3 regions of the Bacillus sp. C1 genome follow, and region 3 is predicted to be linked to each of the others. Evidence: predicted binding sites of a transcription regulator. Region 3 holds the regulator's gene; each other region holds the start of a gene.
The links. The regulator NrdR, encoded in region 3, represses ribonucleotide reductase genes. The targets are predictions, from matches to a motif close to AACACNATATATNGTGTT.

Region 1 (5,655 bases), 1.0 Mb from region 3:
ATATCATTATTTTGAGAACGCTGTATCTCTTCTAATGTATAACCTGTGTAAATCCATAAGTTTTTGTTCAAAGTCTTCACGACTTTTGCTACCTCTTTCACTTCGGCAGCTTGAAAAAATGGATCTCCACCTGAAAATGTTACATCAGTAAGCGCATTTTTGGCAATCTCTTTTATAATTTCTTCTGCAGTCATTTCCGTTCCATTGCACTTATTCCAAGACTTAGGATTATGACACCCGAAACAACGATGCGGACAGCCCGCAAAAAATACAACTGTCCGCAGTCCTTCCCCATCTACTACACTATCATGAATAATATTCATTACTCTCATTTGTGTTTCACCCGGTCCGCTTCTTCACTGCGCTTTGCACTATTCCATTTAGACATATCCCCTACAAGATAGCCCGTAATACGGCGAATTCTTTCGATTTGCTGCTCTTCTTTATTCCCGCAAATTGGACATTCATTATCAATTACACCGTGATAACTACAACATTTACAACGATCTACCGGGTGATTAATAGATCCATATCCAACTCCATACCGCGCCATTGCCTGCACAATTTGCTTCAATGCTTTTTGATTATGAACCGCCGCTCCGTCTAATTCAATATACGTAATGTGCCCCCCATTACAGAGCGCATGAAACGGCCCTTCTAACCGAATTTTATCAATCGCTTGAATCTGGTAATAAACTGGAATATGGAATGAATTTGTATAATAGTTATGATTTGTCACACCGCTGATCATTCCAAATTCCTCTCGATCTCTTTTTACAAACTTTCCTGATAATCCTTCTGCAGGAGTCGCAATTAAAGAGAAATTCAGCCTATGTTCTTCCGTCGCTTTATCCATTTTCTGTCTCATAAAGGTCACAATTTCTTTCCCAAGATGCCATGATTCTTTATCTTCCCCATGGTGCTTTCCTGTTAAAACAACTAAGCATTCTGCAAGGCCAATAAAACCAATACTTAACGTACCTTGTTGTAAAATTTCAGCAACGGAATCTTCAGGATTCAATTTTTCGCCACCCCTCCATACTCCTTGCGAATAGAAAAAGTGAAAATCCCTTGCCTTTTTCGTACATTGATAAGTAAACCTTTCTAGCAATTGACGAACACCAAGATCTATATAATTATTTAAAGCCCCAAAAAACGCCGCTTGCGATTTACTAATTAATGCTAATTTCACTAAATTAATAGAAGTAAAAGATAAATTCCCTCTACCAATCGCAGTCTCTTCTCCATGAATATTAGACATAACACGAGTACGGCAACCCATATAACATACTTCACTTTCTGGACGACCATCATAATACACTGCATTAAATGGTGCATCTAAAAATGAAAAGTTCGGGAATAATCGTTCAGCCGTCGTTTCTAATGCCAATTCAAATAAATCATAGTTCGGATCACTTTCTTCAAAATTAACACCTTTTTTTAGTTTAAAGATTTGAATCGGAAAAATCGGTGTTTCACCTTGCCCGAGTCCAGACTGCGTCGCTCGTAATAATTGTCTAATTAACAATCTGCCTTCTTTCGATGTGTCTGTTCCATAGTTGATAGAAATAAACGGAACTTGTCCACCACCTCGGCTATGCATACTATTAGAATTATGAATAAATGCTTCACAAGCTTGATACGTATCATTTTCTGTTTCTTTCCACGCAAACTCTTCTACTTGCTCTTTCGTAAGCGGATATGCCCCTAATCTTTTCTTATTTCTTTCAAATGTCTTTCTCACGTACGGAGCTAAATCAATGTCAAATAACGCAAATGATTGACCTCCGTGCTGCATATTTTGATTTGCCTGAAAAATAATCGATGAAAGTGCTAATGCACTTTTAATATCTTGCGGTTGCCTCATATGTCCATGCCCGGTATGAAATCCTTTTTCCAGCATCTGTGCTAAAGGAATTTGCGAACATGTTGTCGTACCTGTTGCATAAAAATCTAAATCATGTGGATATAATATATTATGATCTATTGCTTTTTTTACTTGCTCAGAAAGTAAATATTCCGTTGCATAATATTTTGCACTCTCAGATGCAAATGTTCCCATCATCCCCATAGGAGATCGCCCATCAACATTTGCATTTTCTTGCATTAAGTCTTGCTCATTCCCGTGGACAATTGTTTCAAAAATCTTCATTAATTCTTCTCCACGCGCATTTTGTCCTATCATTTTCCAAACCTCCAACAACATCTTGTTAATCTATCAACCAAATGATACAACATATAGTTTCTGTCGGTCTGTGAGAAATGTAACATTCTTGTGAAAGTTTTTTTAAGAAACTTTGAATTTTTCATTTACAAAAAAGAAATGTGCTCTTTACAAATGTATGGTACAATATACGGGAAAAACTCTTTTTACCCTTTATCAACACATTTGAATAAAGGAGACTGAACTTATGCTTATTACATATCTGTTATTTATCGTTGCCTATTTACTTGGCTCGATTCCATTTGCACTCGTTGTTGGAAAGATTGGCTATGGAATCGATATTCGCGAGCATGGTAGCGGTAATTTAGGAGGAACGAATACATTTCGGACGTTAGGGAAAAAAGCAGGTTTTATCGTTACAATTGCTGACATTTTAAAAGGAACATTAGCGACAGGTCTGCCTCTTATTTTTGCTTTAGATATCCACCCTCTTTGGTTCGGATTAGCTGCAGTGCTTGGGCATGTATATCCGATTTTCGCTAAATTCCGCGGTGGAAAAGCAGTTGCAACTTCTGCGGGGGTGCTATTATGCTATGCGCCTATTACCTTTGCAATATTAGCAGTTGTCTTTTTTACCCTTCTATTTACAACGAGATACGTATCTCTTTCTTCAATGATAACGGCTATTGTAGCTGTTATTGCATCAATTATTGACGGGGATAAAATCTTCATTGTTGCGATGTGTTTATTAGCTGGTCTAGTTATTTATAGACATCGTGCAAATATTGGACGAATTATAAATAAAACTGAGCCGAAAGCAAATTTAACAAAGAAACAAAAGTAAGGTTATGACCCACATAACGCAAAAAGAAAACGCAAAGCATATTAATAGCGTCTTTTTGCGTTATTTTTTATACTAAAGAAAAAGCAACATAACTTGGAGGAACTATACATGAATCTTTCCGTAACAAAAGAAGCAGCAAATTGGTATAAAGACGAATTAAACTTACAATCTGGCGATACACTTCGCTTTTTTGTACAATACGGCGGTTGCAGTACTGTGCAAAAAGGACTTTCTCTAGGAATCCGTAAAGACGATCCTGCTCATCCTGCTGTTCAAATTCAAGAAGAAGGTATTAATTTCTTCGTTGAATCGGATGATGAATGGTTCTTTGATGGGCATGACTTATCTGTTACCTTTAATGCTGAGGATGACTTCCCGCAATTTAATTATGTAAAATAAAAAAAACGTGGCATTACGCCACGTTTTTTTATTTTTTCTTAATTTCCTCATATTTCGCATACCACTCAGGATATAGTTTCTTAAAAGATACAGGACGAAAGCCATCTTTTTTCGCACAAATATTTGTTGTTGTAGCGGTAATACAAAGATCTCCATCCCCATTATAAATTTCATATCCATATATAACACGAAGTGGACTAACTGAATCAATCCACGTCTTCACAATCGCTGTTTCTCCATAGCGCATCGCTTTCCGGTATGAAATTTGTAAATCTAATACAGGAGAAATAATACCTTCCTTCTCCATTTCAATATATGAAAAGCCTAATTCTTGTATCAATTTTGTACGTCCTAATTCCAACCACACTAAATAATTCGAATGATACACAACGCCCATTTGATCAGTTTCCGCATAGCGGATCTCAACTTCATATTCTGCTACAAACATATCACAATCTCCTTCTCACTTCTGTTTCCTCGCATATATTTAATCATAATACAGTGAAATCAAAAATAAAATAGAAACGGTGGATCTTTTTACCGAAAGGGGCGAGTATATGATTCAAATTGTAACCGTTCGTAGCGGCGATAGCGTATATAGTTTAGCATCTAAATATGGCACTACCCCCGACACAATCGTAAAAGACAACGGCTTAAATCCAGCTGAAACTCTCGTTGTCGGTCAGGCACTCATTGTAAATACAAGAGGAAATAATTATTACGTACAACCTGGGGACAGCCTTTATCGAATTTCGCAAACATATAACGTTCCTCTTGCGAGTTTAGCAAAAGTTAATAATTTATCTTTAAAATCCACTCTCCATGTTGGTCAACAATTATATGTACCAAAAGGCTCCAAACAGACGATAGAATCTATTGCCTACTTACAACCTTCTACCATCCCAATTAAAGAAAGTTTAGTGGCTGCTACGCGGGCCATCAATCCTTATCTCACCTATTTAGCCTATTTTAGCTTTGAAGCATTGCGCGATGGAACGTTAAAAGAGCCTACTGAAACTGCAAGAATTGCTCAAATCGCCATGCAAGGTCAAACGATTCCAATGCTTGTGATTACAAATATTGAGAACGGGAATTTCAGCGCTGAAGTAACCTCTATTCTTCTACGAAATGCGACAGTTCAAAATAAATTCATTACTAATATTCTAGAAACCGCTAAAAAATATAATATGCGTGATGTTCATTTTGATTTTGAAAATGTTGCTCCAGAAGATCGCGAAGCATACAATCGATTTTTACGAAATGTAAAAACACGACTACCGGAAGGTTATACATTAAGTACAACACTTGTCCCAAAAACTAGTTCCAAACAAAAAGGGAAGTTTTTCGAAGCGCATGATTATAAAGCACAAGGAGAAATTGTTGACTTCGTCGTTATTATGACATATGACTGGGGATGGCAAGGCGGACCACCGATGGCTATCTCTCCTATCGGTCCTGTAAAACAGGTCATTCAATATGCAAAATCTCAAATGTCACCCAAAAAAATTATGATGGGACAAAATTTATACGGTTTCAACTGGAAGCTTCCCTTTAAAGAAGGGAATCCACCAGCAAAAGCAGTTAGTTCTGTCGCAGCCGTTGCACTTGCTCGTAAATATAATGTTCCAATTCGTTATGATTTCACAGCGCAAGCACCACACTTTAATTATTTTGATGAAAATGGTGTGCAGCATGAAGTATGGTTTGAAGATGCCAGATCTGTTCAAAGTAAATTTAATTTAATAAAAGAACAAGGCATACGCGGAATTAGTTATTGGAAAATCGGGCTTCCTTTCCCGCAAAACTGGCGTTTACTTACAGAAAATTTCTCGATCACAAAAAAGGGCTGACAACTATCAGCCCTTTTATCCATTATATTCAGTTTCATCTTTTATTTCGCTTTTCAATGAATCAATACTTTCTAAACGACGTTGATTTTTCGCTTCAATTGCAGCGCGATCTTTTTCATTCGAAAGTGCCGCTGTTTCTTTTGCCTCATTGAAATTATCAATTGTATTTTGCACCATTTCTTGTAGTTTTTCTACGTTATCACTGCGATCGTCTGGATTCGAATTGTATTGTTCTGGCATGCTGTTTCCCTCCTAAATTAAGATATACATACCCGATTAGCTTTCCAAAAACGAATGAGATTATGTATGCACATAAAGAAAAGGAGAATGAAAACATTCTCCTTTTCTTTAACCGTTATCAACAATCGGTTGTTTCCCTGTTTGGTCTTGCATTTGCT
Region 2 (5,655 bases), on a different contig from region 3:
TGTGTAAGGTGCGAAAACATGGAACGGTTCGTTTTTCTCAGCAAGCTCAAAGAACTTACTTGGAACGATAATACCGATTGACAGAGACTGAATACGGCTCTTCTCGTCGGCATTGATTTTTTTGGTCAACTTATCTTCATATTTCTATGAAGGTTGGACTATATCATCAACCTGTAACTGGTTGCCTTGCACTTCGACTGGTGCCTATTTCCAGCCTACTCTACTAGCTTTCGTCTATTGACGTGCGTTCGATAGTCTCTACACCTTCTCGAAAGAATTGATAAAAAGCATTTCTATCAAGCTTGGCACGGTATTACCTGCTATCCACATAAAATGGACCGTAGGCTCTCTTAGTCAGCTTCTTCGTGGGTTCTTTTTCTTCTCCCCTTATTCAACTGATACCGTTAGCCGCTAATGCGACACCCTATTGGCTAGGTTCACAAGGTTTTCTCATATACATTACTGTATAGAGGGACTACCAATTAATCCAAAAACTCTATAATATCCCAATGGAAAATGTTTAAATATACTGCACCGGCACCTTTTCGTTGTCCCAACTGATTCGCATACGAAAACGAATCTTCAAGCAATTTCATAACTGGTACAACACCACTTGCCGCGTTATCAATGCCTTTAATTTGCTCACCACGTGCGCGTAGCTTAGATAGGTTTAAAGCTACTCCGCCACCAATTTTTGATAACTGCATCGCCGTATTAATATTAAATCCGATCGAATTTAAGCTATCATCCATCTCTAACAAGAAACAAGACACCATTTCTCCTCTTCTGCTTCTTCCCGCATTTAAAAAGGTTGGTGTCGCTGGTTGGTAGTTTTGTTTTACGATCATGCTTGCAAATTGTTTTGCTTTGTTAACATCACCGCGTCCTAAGTATAATGACACAATTGAAACGCGATCTTCGTAGCTTTCTAAGTATTGTTTTTGATCATTTGTTTTTAACGCATAATCCTTATAAAACTTAGATGCCGCCATATAAGATTGGAACTCGAAGTTTTCACCGTATGCAACGTTGTATACTTCTTCTACTTCCTCCAATTTATACTCGTCCAGAACGTTGTAATAATAATCGTGTTCATCCATATACTTAATTCGTTCTGCCACGCTATCAAAATGAACGGTATTCTCTCTCGCTTCTTCCATAAAGACCTCTAATGCTTCTTTATCTTTATGAAGTTGATAGAAACCATCTTGCATTTGCGTGATTTCATTATTCAGTTCAATGTGTCGCAATCTCCCGCACCCTTTCTTTAAAATATTCTACATCTTTATTTGTTCCAGATAACTCGAATTTTGATACAATAGGTACTTCGTATCTGGATGAGATTTTATCTGCACTTGCTCCGAACATATCTCCCCAGTTGCGATTGCCACTTGCAGATACGCCTTTTAAATTTGCATTATTGCGTTCTAAAAATTCTAAAACACGTTCTGGCACATTTCCAAAACCTGTTGTATACGTAATAAGAACAAAATCTTCGTCTACTACTAAATCCTCATTAATTTGAACGGCCGGCATATTTAATTTGTGAATGAAACGCTTCACGTTTCCCGTCATAGAATCATATGCAATTAACATCTCCGACCCTCCCTTTCTTCCTTTTATATCTTGATGCCGAATCATGCTTTCCCTATATATTGTATTACGTTTCAAAATAAGACACAAGATATATGTATAAATTCTTTCTTTTTTAAACTTTTACTTTTCGACATGACGAGTCGTTTTTTTCAATACAAAGACTATGAAACAACATTCTAAAACTCATGTCAATAAAGTGCTTTGCAAAAAAATTGTCAACGAATTTAACCATATTTATAAAAATGTTCTCATTATATTTTGTCAAAAAACAATAAATGCTGGAGAAATATATTTCTCCAGCATCACATAAAAAAGAACAGAATCTACGAGGGAATCTGTTCGAAACCGGCTACACATTATTTACATCACACAAGCAAGAAATTTCCTCCCTCATGGAGTAAATGTTTATGAAAGAATACATATCCTTTCTTTTTTGTTACACAATAAAAAATATTATTATAGCACACCATTTTATTCATTCATATAATGAAAATGAAAAAAACTATACATAGAGGATCACTCATTTGCGATGTTCAACACGTACAATATCCTTTATAAATAAATGATGAAAATTTTCGTCTTTGTCCTGCATTGTAAATACTGGCGCCTCTTCATCGAAATATACAACCATTCCCGCTACATATTGATTCATATGCTGAAATTTTACAGTTGCTTGAATTTGGATTTCTTGCTCATATGCTACTTTCAATTTTTCTATCACTTCTTTCGTACGTTTCCGTTTCTCTGGAAACAGAACCATTCCTACAAAGCGATTTCCCGCGCCATCTTTCCACATGTAATCCCAATGTGGTAAAATGCCTTGCTTAAATTCCCCCATCATTCTCCTCCACTTTTTCTTCTATTAAGATCGCGGTGTTTCTGTATATGTATAAATAATTTTTCCGCCGCGCTGTGCATTTCCGCTGAAATGTTTAAAATCTTCTCGATTGACTACAACCTCACGAAACGTATAAAATACATCTTTTGTTACAACATACTCTTCTATCTCTCCACTTTTCAGTTGATCTAAAATTGTATTTGCTAATTGTTGATCCATGTATTTCACCTCTTTGCAATATTTTATCTTATCTTTCACAAGTCGACAATGTTAAATTTCTTACATGCACAGGAAATACCGTATACCACCATAACAGTTTCCTTATACTAAATCTATTCGATGTTCAAGCTTATCTATAAAATTCAAGAAATTGATGAATCACTGGTTGAAATTTTATTTTATGTTACAATAAGAATGACAACTAGGAGGGATAATATGATTCGGAAAGCAAAAAAGACAGACGCGAAAGCAATATCTCCTTTATTGTACAACGCTCTGCACGAAATTGCTGAAAAAATCACAGGTGGGAAGACAGAAACAGAAGTTTTAACAGGACTTGAAACTTGGTTTTCAAAAAAAGGAAATCGACTTAGCTTTGAGAACTGTTTCGTTGAAGAACTAGATGGACAAGCAGTTGGGATTATCGTAGCCTACCATGGCGGTCACGCAGAACGACTAGATACTCCAATTGTAAACCACTTACGAAAACTCCATCAAGATTCATCTATTATGCTAGAAAAAGAAGCTGAACTCGATGAATACTATATTGACACATTATCCGTTTCAAGCGCTTATGGCGGACGTGGGATCGGTTCAAAGCTAATTCAAGCAGCGGAAAATGACGCCTATGAAAAAGGCTATGAGAAAATTGCATTACTTGTAAATTTAGAAAACAAGCGCGCTTTCTCTTTATATAAAAAACTTGGTTACCAAGAGGATAAAACTGTTATGCTTGTTGGAGAGCCATATGCTCATTTAGTGAAGCCACTATATAAAAAGGCTTTCGTTTCTTAAAAAGCTTCCATTTCTAAAAAAAGCACACGATTCTTCATTGTAATCGTGTGCTTTTATGTTAAATTGGTGTTCAATATATTTCCGTTCATCGCCTCGTGAAAAGTATATTCTGTACAACTCCATGGTTTCCTATGAAAAATGGGAGGACCAGACCATCCTCTAGCACGCAGTTCAGCCCCAATCATCGTATTAAAATAACTATGCCCGATGAGTGCAATATGCCCATGTACGCATGCATACCCAACTAACATATCAGTCGCTTGCTTTGCCCTTCCTTGCGCTTCACGACAAGACTCAACACCTTTAGAATATCCAACCACCCATAATGTGCGACCAATAAATGTCCATACTTCAGGTCTGCACTTCACCCAGGGTGGAACATAAAAGCTAGACGGTACTTCCGCCTCTCGAAAAAGAGCACTTTGTATAAAAGAAAGCGAACCCATTAATTTTGCTGCTGACTGTACCGCACGTGTTTGATCGCTCGTTACAATCAGCTTTGCCGATTCGATTGCTTCAATTGTCTCAATTGGTATATCTGTCCTTTTTTCCATACTAGCTACATCATATTCCTCTATCCATTTGTGAAACGATGATACTGTCATTGATTCTGTAACATTACGTAAGCGACCGTGACGAATAAAAGAAATTCGCATCTTTTTCACTCTCCATTCACCGCTCATCACTTATATGATTATGTGTATTTTCTTCTTTTCATCATACCATGGAGAAGAAGAAAGTTATACTTCCTTACATATCCGCCCCGCTCTCATGAATCATAGAAGCATGCACGCCATCTATCCCATCAAAATATGTACTTGTCTCACGCATCCGTATAACCTTTAACTCTTTATATGAAAATATAAATAAAAAAAGCACTATACAACTTCCGACAATTTCAAATGTCATTTTACCGCCCCCATTTCATTATACTCTTATATTGTAATATAAAAACTTTTTATTCACGATATCCCCCTAAATATGGAAATACATTTATACGATTTTTACAAAAAATGACTATTTTTCCGGAAATTTTTCATGGAAACATTTACAAATAAGGGAATATAGTTCAAAATAAAGGGAAATAAAAAAGACTACATTTGTTCTTTTTTAGCAAAACTGTAACAAGGAGAGTTGCTTATGAAAATCGCAGAAGCTGGAGATATTATCGAATTTAAAGGTGGAATGCAAGGCCGTGTTCAAAAAGTAAATAAAAACTCCGTTATTGTCGATATAACAATTATGGAAAATTTCAGAGAACTAGATATGGAACCTCTTACAGTTGTAAATCATAAGAACTATAAAGTTATTAATCAACATGCATAATATAATAGAAAAAAAGGATCTGTATCATTACATACAGATCCTTTTTCATTAACGATTATCGATTGTTTCAGGGTATAAATCGTGATTCATCATACGATATTCAGCCATTTGCTCGTATTTCGTACCAGGACGACCGTAGTTACAATATGGATCAATTGAAATACCGCCACGTGGCGTAAATTTCCCCCACACTTCAATATAACGTGGGTCCATTAATTTAATTAAGTCGTTCATGATAACATTCATACAATCTTCATGAAAGTCTCCATGATTACGGAAACTAAATAAATATAACTTTAAAGACTTGCTTTCAACCATTTTTTGTTCTGGAATATAGCTAATATAAATCGTTGCAAAATCTGGTTGCCCTGTTTTTGGACATAAGCTTGTAAACTCAGGACAGTTGAATTTTACAAAATAATCACGGTTTGGATGATTATTATCAAATGTCTCTAAAATTTCCGGACTATATTCAAATAAATATTTTGTATTTTGATTTCCAAGTAACGTTACATCTTTTAAATCTTCGTCTAATCTTCCTGTCATTTTTTATACATCCCTTCAGTTGAATTCGTAAAAGTTGTTTATACGCCTCGTTTATTTCCCCATACTAATGCATGGAGCTGCGGTAACACTTTTGCATCATTCATCTCTTTACACTGAACAGCTTTTTCGATAAGCCATTCATATTTTTGTAGTAAACTTTTAATAAGCATTGCATCATCTACCGTTTTTGTATCATCATTCCCAACTTGTAAGAAAAATGGTACGTACGGATAACGTTCATGCACCTTTATTGCATATTCAAAGTCACGATCATCAAACACGACTACTTTTAAACTAAACTCTTTTCCTACTAATTTTTCAATAACAGAATCTAA
Region 3 (5,655 bases):
GTATACAAATAAATCATTCTCGGTGCAATAGAAAGAAGCGGCGCAATTACCTTCGTATCAATGTATACACTCTGCTTCGTTAGTAACTCCTCATCTATATATTGAACCAATTTCTCTTCTTTTAAACGCATTCCTTTTTCATCATAAAAAATAAAGCTTTCATCAAATACAAGATGGATACAAGATAACCGTGATTTACGACTGCCCACCTGTTGCCGTAGCATTTCGATAAACATTTGGTATTCTTGTTCCATTTTATATTCATCAATCGCCACTTCCACAAGGCGATGCACCATCTCCCTATATGTACGAAGGCGAAAACGAGTGTAAGAGGAAAAAGAAAATGAAAGTGGATCACAAAGCCACCCTTTTAAAGAAGACATAATACGAGCTTCCATTTGATTACGTGTTAACTCCCGAGCAACTCCCTTTTGTTGTCCATTTAAAATAGCGTATGCCATATGTAAGATTTGATGGCATTCTTCTTGTTCTTCATAAAAAAACTTGTCTTTTAAAATGGTATGAATCCATTCACTTTGTTTTATATGGACAATAAAATAAAGAAGTACCGGTATTAAAACTTCTTCAATATAATTCGATTCGCATATCGGAATATGAATGGTTACCTTTTGTTCATATAAATAAATACTTGTTTCTTTATATTGTTTTTCCGTTCTCTTTATTAATTGCTGATATACGTGCATAGCATCATTTTTTTCTTCGAAGCAGATTTCAATCACTCTTGCCCCCCCTTTTATCCCGCTCTACAAGGCCGCTTTCTTTCAAGCCCTATAAGTGAAAGCTAGGCTCTAAGTAGAAATAACTTCTCCCTATCCACGAAAGCTTCACTATATAATCCTTGCTAATTTTATATATATTAAGGGACTAGAAAAAAAATGATACAAGCTCGTATGAAATTTCAAACATATATGAAAGAAAAGCTACAAAAAAAGAGCAAGCCAAATGCTCACTCTTTACGTATGACGACGGTTTTTCCCGCCAATCGCAACTGGTTTTGCTAAATATTTAATACGCTCCATAATACGTGCCGCTTTCATTTCTTCTTCTTCTCCGCGCTGTGTATACGTTAAATGATGTTCTAGCTGTTTAAAATCAAAGTTCGATGTAAAGAACGTCGGTAAATTTTCAAGCATACGGAATTGTAAAATTGCACCGAGGACATCATCACGAACAAAGCTCGACATCGCTTCTGCTCCAATATCGTCTAGCATTAAGACTGGTACATACTTTACTGCATCAATCTTTTCGCTAATCGTATTATTTTGCAGTGAGCTTTTAATTTCACGCAAAAACTCAGGTAAGTACACAATCATGGAACTAACTTTCCGCTGCGCTAATTCGTTTGCAATTGCTCCTAACACGAATGTTTTCCCAACACCAAACGGTCCATGGAAATACAAAGCCTGCACTTTTTTACCCGGTTCATACTCACTTAAAAATTCATTCGCAGCACGGATTGCTTCGAAGCGATTTCTATCAGATAAATCAAGAGAAGACATAGATGCCTGTAATATATCTTTGGGCATATATACACTTTGAATAAGCTTCTCTTGTTTCTTTCTTTCATCATAAGCCACTTTTCTTACGCAACGATCATATTGAATATCAATCATCTTACCTTGAATAATTAGTTTCGGCTCATATCCTTGAATCATATTTTTACATGATTCTAAATTCGGACAATCCCCGCAACCAACACTTTGTCCAATATATTCATACAGTTTCACAAGACTTCGTTCTATCATAGAAGTCGTGACTTCACCTTTATGTTCTTCAATAAACTCTTTCACACGCGGGTGCGCCATAACTTCAGCTTTTAACACTTCATATCTATTTTTAAAATTCTCATTTTGCATCAACTTTGCAAATGAATTTTGAATATGCTCCATTCTTTCACCTCAAAGAGCGTTCATTCTCCTTTATTAATCACGCTTATATTTTTTTAACTCTTCTTCCAATCTCTTTCGTTCGTCTTCTAGCTTGCTCGGGTTTTCTGCCACACTCACATCATTTTTTTCTAATTCTTTCGTTTGTTCTTTCGTTTCTTCCTTAAGCCAATCTGGCACCATTTCTTTCCGCACTGTTTTCTTTGGCGTACGACCTTTTTTCTTCGTTTCAGCCCACTCTTGGTATTGACGATTCTCTTCTTTCGCCAATGCCATCGCTTCTGATACGGTCCCAACTTTTTTTCGAGCCCAATGTCCCGCGATTTTCTCAACATAGGATTTGGAGAGCTTCATATCTGAACGCAGCATGACATAATAAATAAGTACATTGACAACACCTGGCGTTAGTTTTTGATTCATCATTACTTCTTCTACAATTTGCAAGTCTGCTTTTGTCGCTTCTGCACCGCCTGAGATTTCTTTTAACAATTGTTTTGGTGAAATCTCTTCTAGCTGTTTCATCAGCATCTCTTCTTGTGTAGACGGCTCTTTCTCTTTCATCGTACGTGCAGAATGAGGCTGCACTCGTTCACTTAATATAGGGAGCGCTTGACCATTTTCAAATTGATACCAATCACGCGCCCCTTTGCGAAGCCTTTCCATATCAATCGTTTGCAGTTCTGTCATTGCACCAAGTACAATATTTTGCATTGAAAGCACATCCACACCATACACGTAAGAGAGTGTAACTACACATTCACGTACTTGATCCGTAATCGCTTTTCGCGGCACAAGAGCTGATAATCCTTCTACAAATAAAGAAAAATCAAAGAAATCGTTCCAAAGAGCAGGAGCAGTTCCCTTTGCATTGCCAGGCATAACTGCGCTACTTGGAATCCGAAGTTCCTCTTGCGCATGTTCAAATTGGCCTGGATTAAAAGACCCAAATACATTATTGAAAGAATGCGTAACATTTTCATAAGATGAAAAATCAAATGCTTCTTCTAAAAAATATTGCTTAACTTGATTATATTTTGCACGGCTCAATCGATTATACAAAAAGATACTCAAGACGATATCATCAAAAAATTGTTTTGGCGATAACGGCGGCGCTAGCTCGTATATAAACATTCGAATATCTTTTTCTTTTTTTATATATACGTTTAACAGCCCAATTGCTTCTAATTTCACACGTTCTTCATACACTTCAGGAAGCTGCATTTGCATTGTCACCATAAGAGAGTGATGTGTATTCTCTTTTCCAAATACGCGATCCTGCTCTAGCTCTCCCCACAGCGTCATGTATAAGCTAAAAGCCTTGCTACCCACTAATGGTTGATATAACATCGTTAATACCTTCCGATCGTAACTATGCAGCAATCCTTTTGCACTTACTTTATAACGATCAATCGGGAGTAGCTCCATCCATGACTGTTTTTCCATCCTTGCAATTCCTTCCTTTCGCCCAGTATACATATGTAACTCCTTAGTGAAAAAGAGCTAATAGCATATGCTTCTAGCTCTTTCCCCACTATTTGTAGGCTCAAAGTTTCCCTTTATTCTCGTTCTTTTTGCAGTATATCTTTTAATTCTTCAATGAATACATTTAAATCTTTAAATTGACGGTATACAGAAGCAAATCGTACATAAGCAACATCATCAATATCTCGAAGTGCTTCCATTACAATTTCGCCGATCATATCGCTTTTCACTTCTGATATCCCTAAATTTCGAAGTTCACGTTCTACATTTTGTGTTACTTCTTCTAATTGCTTTAACGATACAGGTCTTTTTTCACACGCTTTAATTAATCCACGTAAAATCTTTTCTTTATTAAACTCTTCTCTTGTTCCTTCTTTTTTTACAACAATAAGTGGCGGTTCTTCTACTCGCTCAAATGTCGTAAATCGATTTAAACAACTTTCACACTCTCTTCTTCTTCGAATGGAGCGCCCCTCATCTACTGGACGTGAATCCAATACTCTTGTACCATTATGAAAACAGGATGGACAACGCAACTCATTCACTCCCTTGTAATTTAATCTTTATTCTTCTTACTCCACCTACACGTGAAAATATATACAACATTATATAACCTATTTATCTACGCTTACCACTGTAACTCCGTACTGATTCATCACTTTCACTCATTTTACTGTAACATAATGAGACAAAAGATTCAGTTCTGCATAAATTGAAACTTTAATCAACCCTCACCAATCGGGGTAAAATTCTAATTTGTACAGTTCCCTCACCGTGGAAATCTCATCTTATATAAACTAAAAAAGAGGTGCATTATACACCTCTTTACATTTTAAATCAATTATGTTCTTTTTTAAAGAGCTTTTGTTTCTCTATGTTTAATTTCGAAGCTACCTGTGCCTCGAGGAAGCTCGATGCTCTCGCGAGTTTTCGCATTTAAACCTTCTGCAATATACTCGGCAGCAACATTCGGATCAATACGATCCCCGCAAGTATAAACATCAATACTTGCATAGCCGTGCTCTGGAAAGCTATGAATTGTTAAGTGTGATTCCGAAATAATTACCACTCCGCTTACACCCTGCGGTGCAAACTTATGAAAAGCAACCTCACGTACTTCAGCACCAGCTCTTAGTGCTGCATCCACAAATAATTGTTCAATAAACGGCATATCATTGAGCTTGTCAAAATCGCAATCCCAAAGTTCAGCGATTACGTGACGGCCCATCGTGTCCATAGTATCCATTCTACAGTTCCCCCTTGTAAATTTAATCTAACTGTTCGAATTGAAAACTAATTTGCAATTTGGCTTGCTCCACTACCACGGGGGAAAGTTAGTCCAGAGAGGTCCTAACCCTTTAAGTAGTGACTACGTACCTCAGCTCTTAAGTTTACGAGTGTTAGTATACTTTGTTTATTTTCATTTTGCAACAACAGTTTTTTCGTTTTTCTGTCACATTCTCTTCTTTACTTTTCTTCAAAAAAAATAACAGATTCAAAAATACAGTAATCACAATGCTTCTAGGTATGTATCCGCTTTAAAAATATACTTCTATAATTTTTTCTTTTCAGAAAAAAATAAAAAGAAGACAAGCAATCGCTTGCCTTCCTCCATTCCACTTAAATATGTTGTACGTTTTCTTGCTTCGCTAATTCATTAACAACTAACGTCACAAGATCTACAACACGGCGAGAGTAACCCCACTCGTTATCATACCAAGCTAGTACTTTTACTTTACGTTCGCCCATTACCATTGTAGATAAACCATCAATGATAGCGGAATGTGTATTTGTATTAAAGTCAATAGAAACTAAAGGTTCTTCGCTGAACTCGATAATTCCGTTCATTGCACCAGTTGCAGCAGTTTTAAACGCTTCATTAATGTCTTCAACTGTTACATCACGTTTTACATCTACTACTAAGTCAACAAGAGACACGTTTGGTGTTGGAACACGAAGTGCCATTCCATGAAGTTTCCCGTTTAAGTGCGGAAGAACTTTCGCTAATGCTTTTGCAGCACCAGTTGTTGTCGGAATAATAGACTGTCCACAAGCACGTGCTCTTCGTAAATCTTTATGTGGGTTATCAATATTTTTTTGGTCATTTGTATAAGCATGAACAGTTGTCATTAAACCGTTTTCAATTCCGAACTGCTCATCTAACACTTTAACAACAGGTGCTAAACAGTTTGTTGTGCACGATGCATTTGAAATAACAACATGCTTTGTAATATCTAATTGTTTTTCGTTCACACCAACTACAACT

Region 1: a site for NrdR is predicted at 2,229-2,246, ahead of ACX5JI_RS05860 (anaerobic ribonucleoside triphosphate reductase). Genes of this name have one in related genera too.
Region 2: a site for NrdR is predicted at 1,645-1,662, ahead of nrdI (class Ib ribonucleoside-diphosphate reductase assembly flavoprotein NrdI). Genes of this name have one in related genera too.

Annotation. Positions count from the first base shown of each region.
Region 1 is NZ_JBTMZT010000001.1:1,088,040-1,093,694, reverse strand. Features, by position in the region: gene nrdG (anaerobic ribonucleoside-triphosphate reductase activating protein) at 1-332, opposite strand, end outside; gene ACX5JI_RS05860 (anaerobic ribonucleoside triphosphate reductase) at 329-2,185, opposite strand; gene plsY (glycerol-3-phosphate 1-O-acyltransferase PlsY) at 2,412-3,008, shown strand; gene ACX5JI_RS05850 (HesB/YadR/YfhF family protein) at 3,117-3,407, shown strand; gene ACX5JI_RS05845 (acyl-CoA thioesterase) at 3,436-3,855, opposite strand; gene ACX5JI_RS05840 (glycoside hydrolase family 18 protein) at 3,965-5,257, shown strand; gene tlp (small acid-soluble spore protein Tlp) at 5,273-5,497, opposite strand; gene sspN (acid-soluble spore protein SspN) at 5,606-5,655, opposite strand, start outside.
Region 2 is NZ_JBTMZT010000002.1:759,783-765,437, reverse strand. Features, by position in the region: partial or broken gene ACX5JI_RS10425 (ribonucleotide reductase barrel domain-containing protein) at 1-126, opposite strand, end outside; partial or broken gene ACX5JI_RS10420 (ribonucleotide reductase barrel domain-containing protein) at 486-1,250, opposite strand; gene nrdI (class Ib ribonucleoside-diphosphate reductase assembly flavoprotein NrdI) at 1,237-1,596, opposite strand; gene ACX5JI_RS10410 (hypothetical protein) at 2,117-2,434, opposite strand; gene ykzS (protein YkzS) at 2,459-2,653, opposite strand; gene ACX5JI_RS10400 (GNAT family N-acetyltransferase) at 2,870-3,448, shown strand; gene ACX5JI_RS10395 (histidine phosphatase family protein) at 3,502-4,104, opposite strand; gene ACX5JI_RS10390 (hypothetical protein) at 4,199-4,357, opposite strand; gene ACX5JI_RS10385 (YkvS family protein) at 4,589-4,774, shown strand; gene queF (preQ(1) synthase) at 4,823-5,320, opposite strand; gene queE (7-carboxy-7-deazaguanine synthase QueE) at 5,359-5,655, opposite strand, start outside.
Region 3 is NZ_JBTMZT010000001.1:91,632-97,286, reverse strand. Features, by position in the region: gene ytxC (putative sporulation protein YtxC) at 1-740, opposite strand, end outside; gene dnaI (primosomal protein DnaI) at 975-1,910, opposite strand; gene ACX5JI_RS00495 (replication initiation and membrane attachment family protein) at 1,944-3,350, opposite strand; gene nrdR (transcriptional regulator NrdR) at 3,464-3,925, opposite strand; gene speD (adenosylmethionine decarboxylase) at 4,243-4,626, opposite strand; gene ACX5JI_RS00480 (glyceraldehyde-3-phosphate dehydrogenase) at 5,010-5,655, opposite strand, start outside.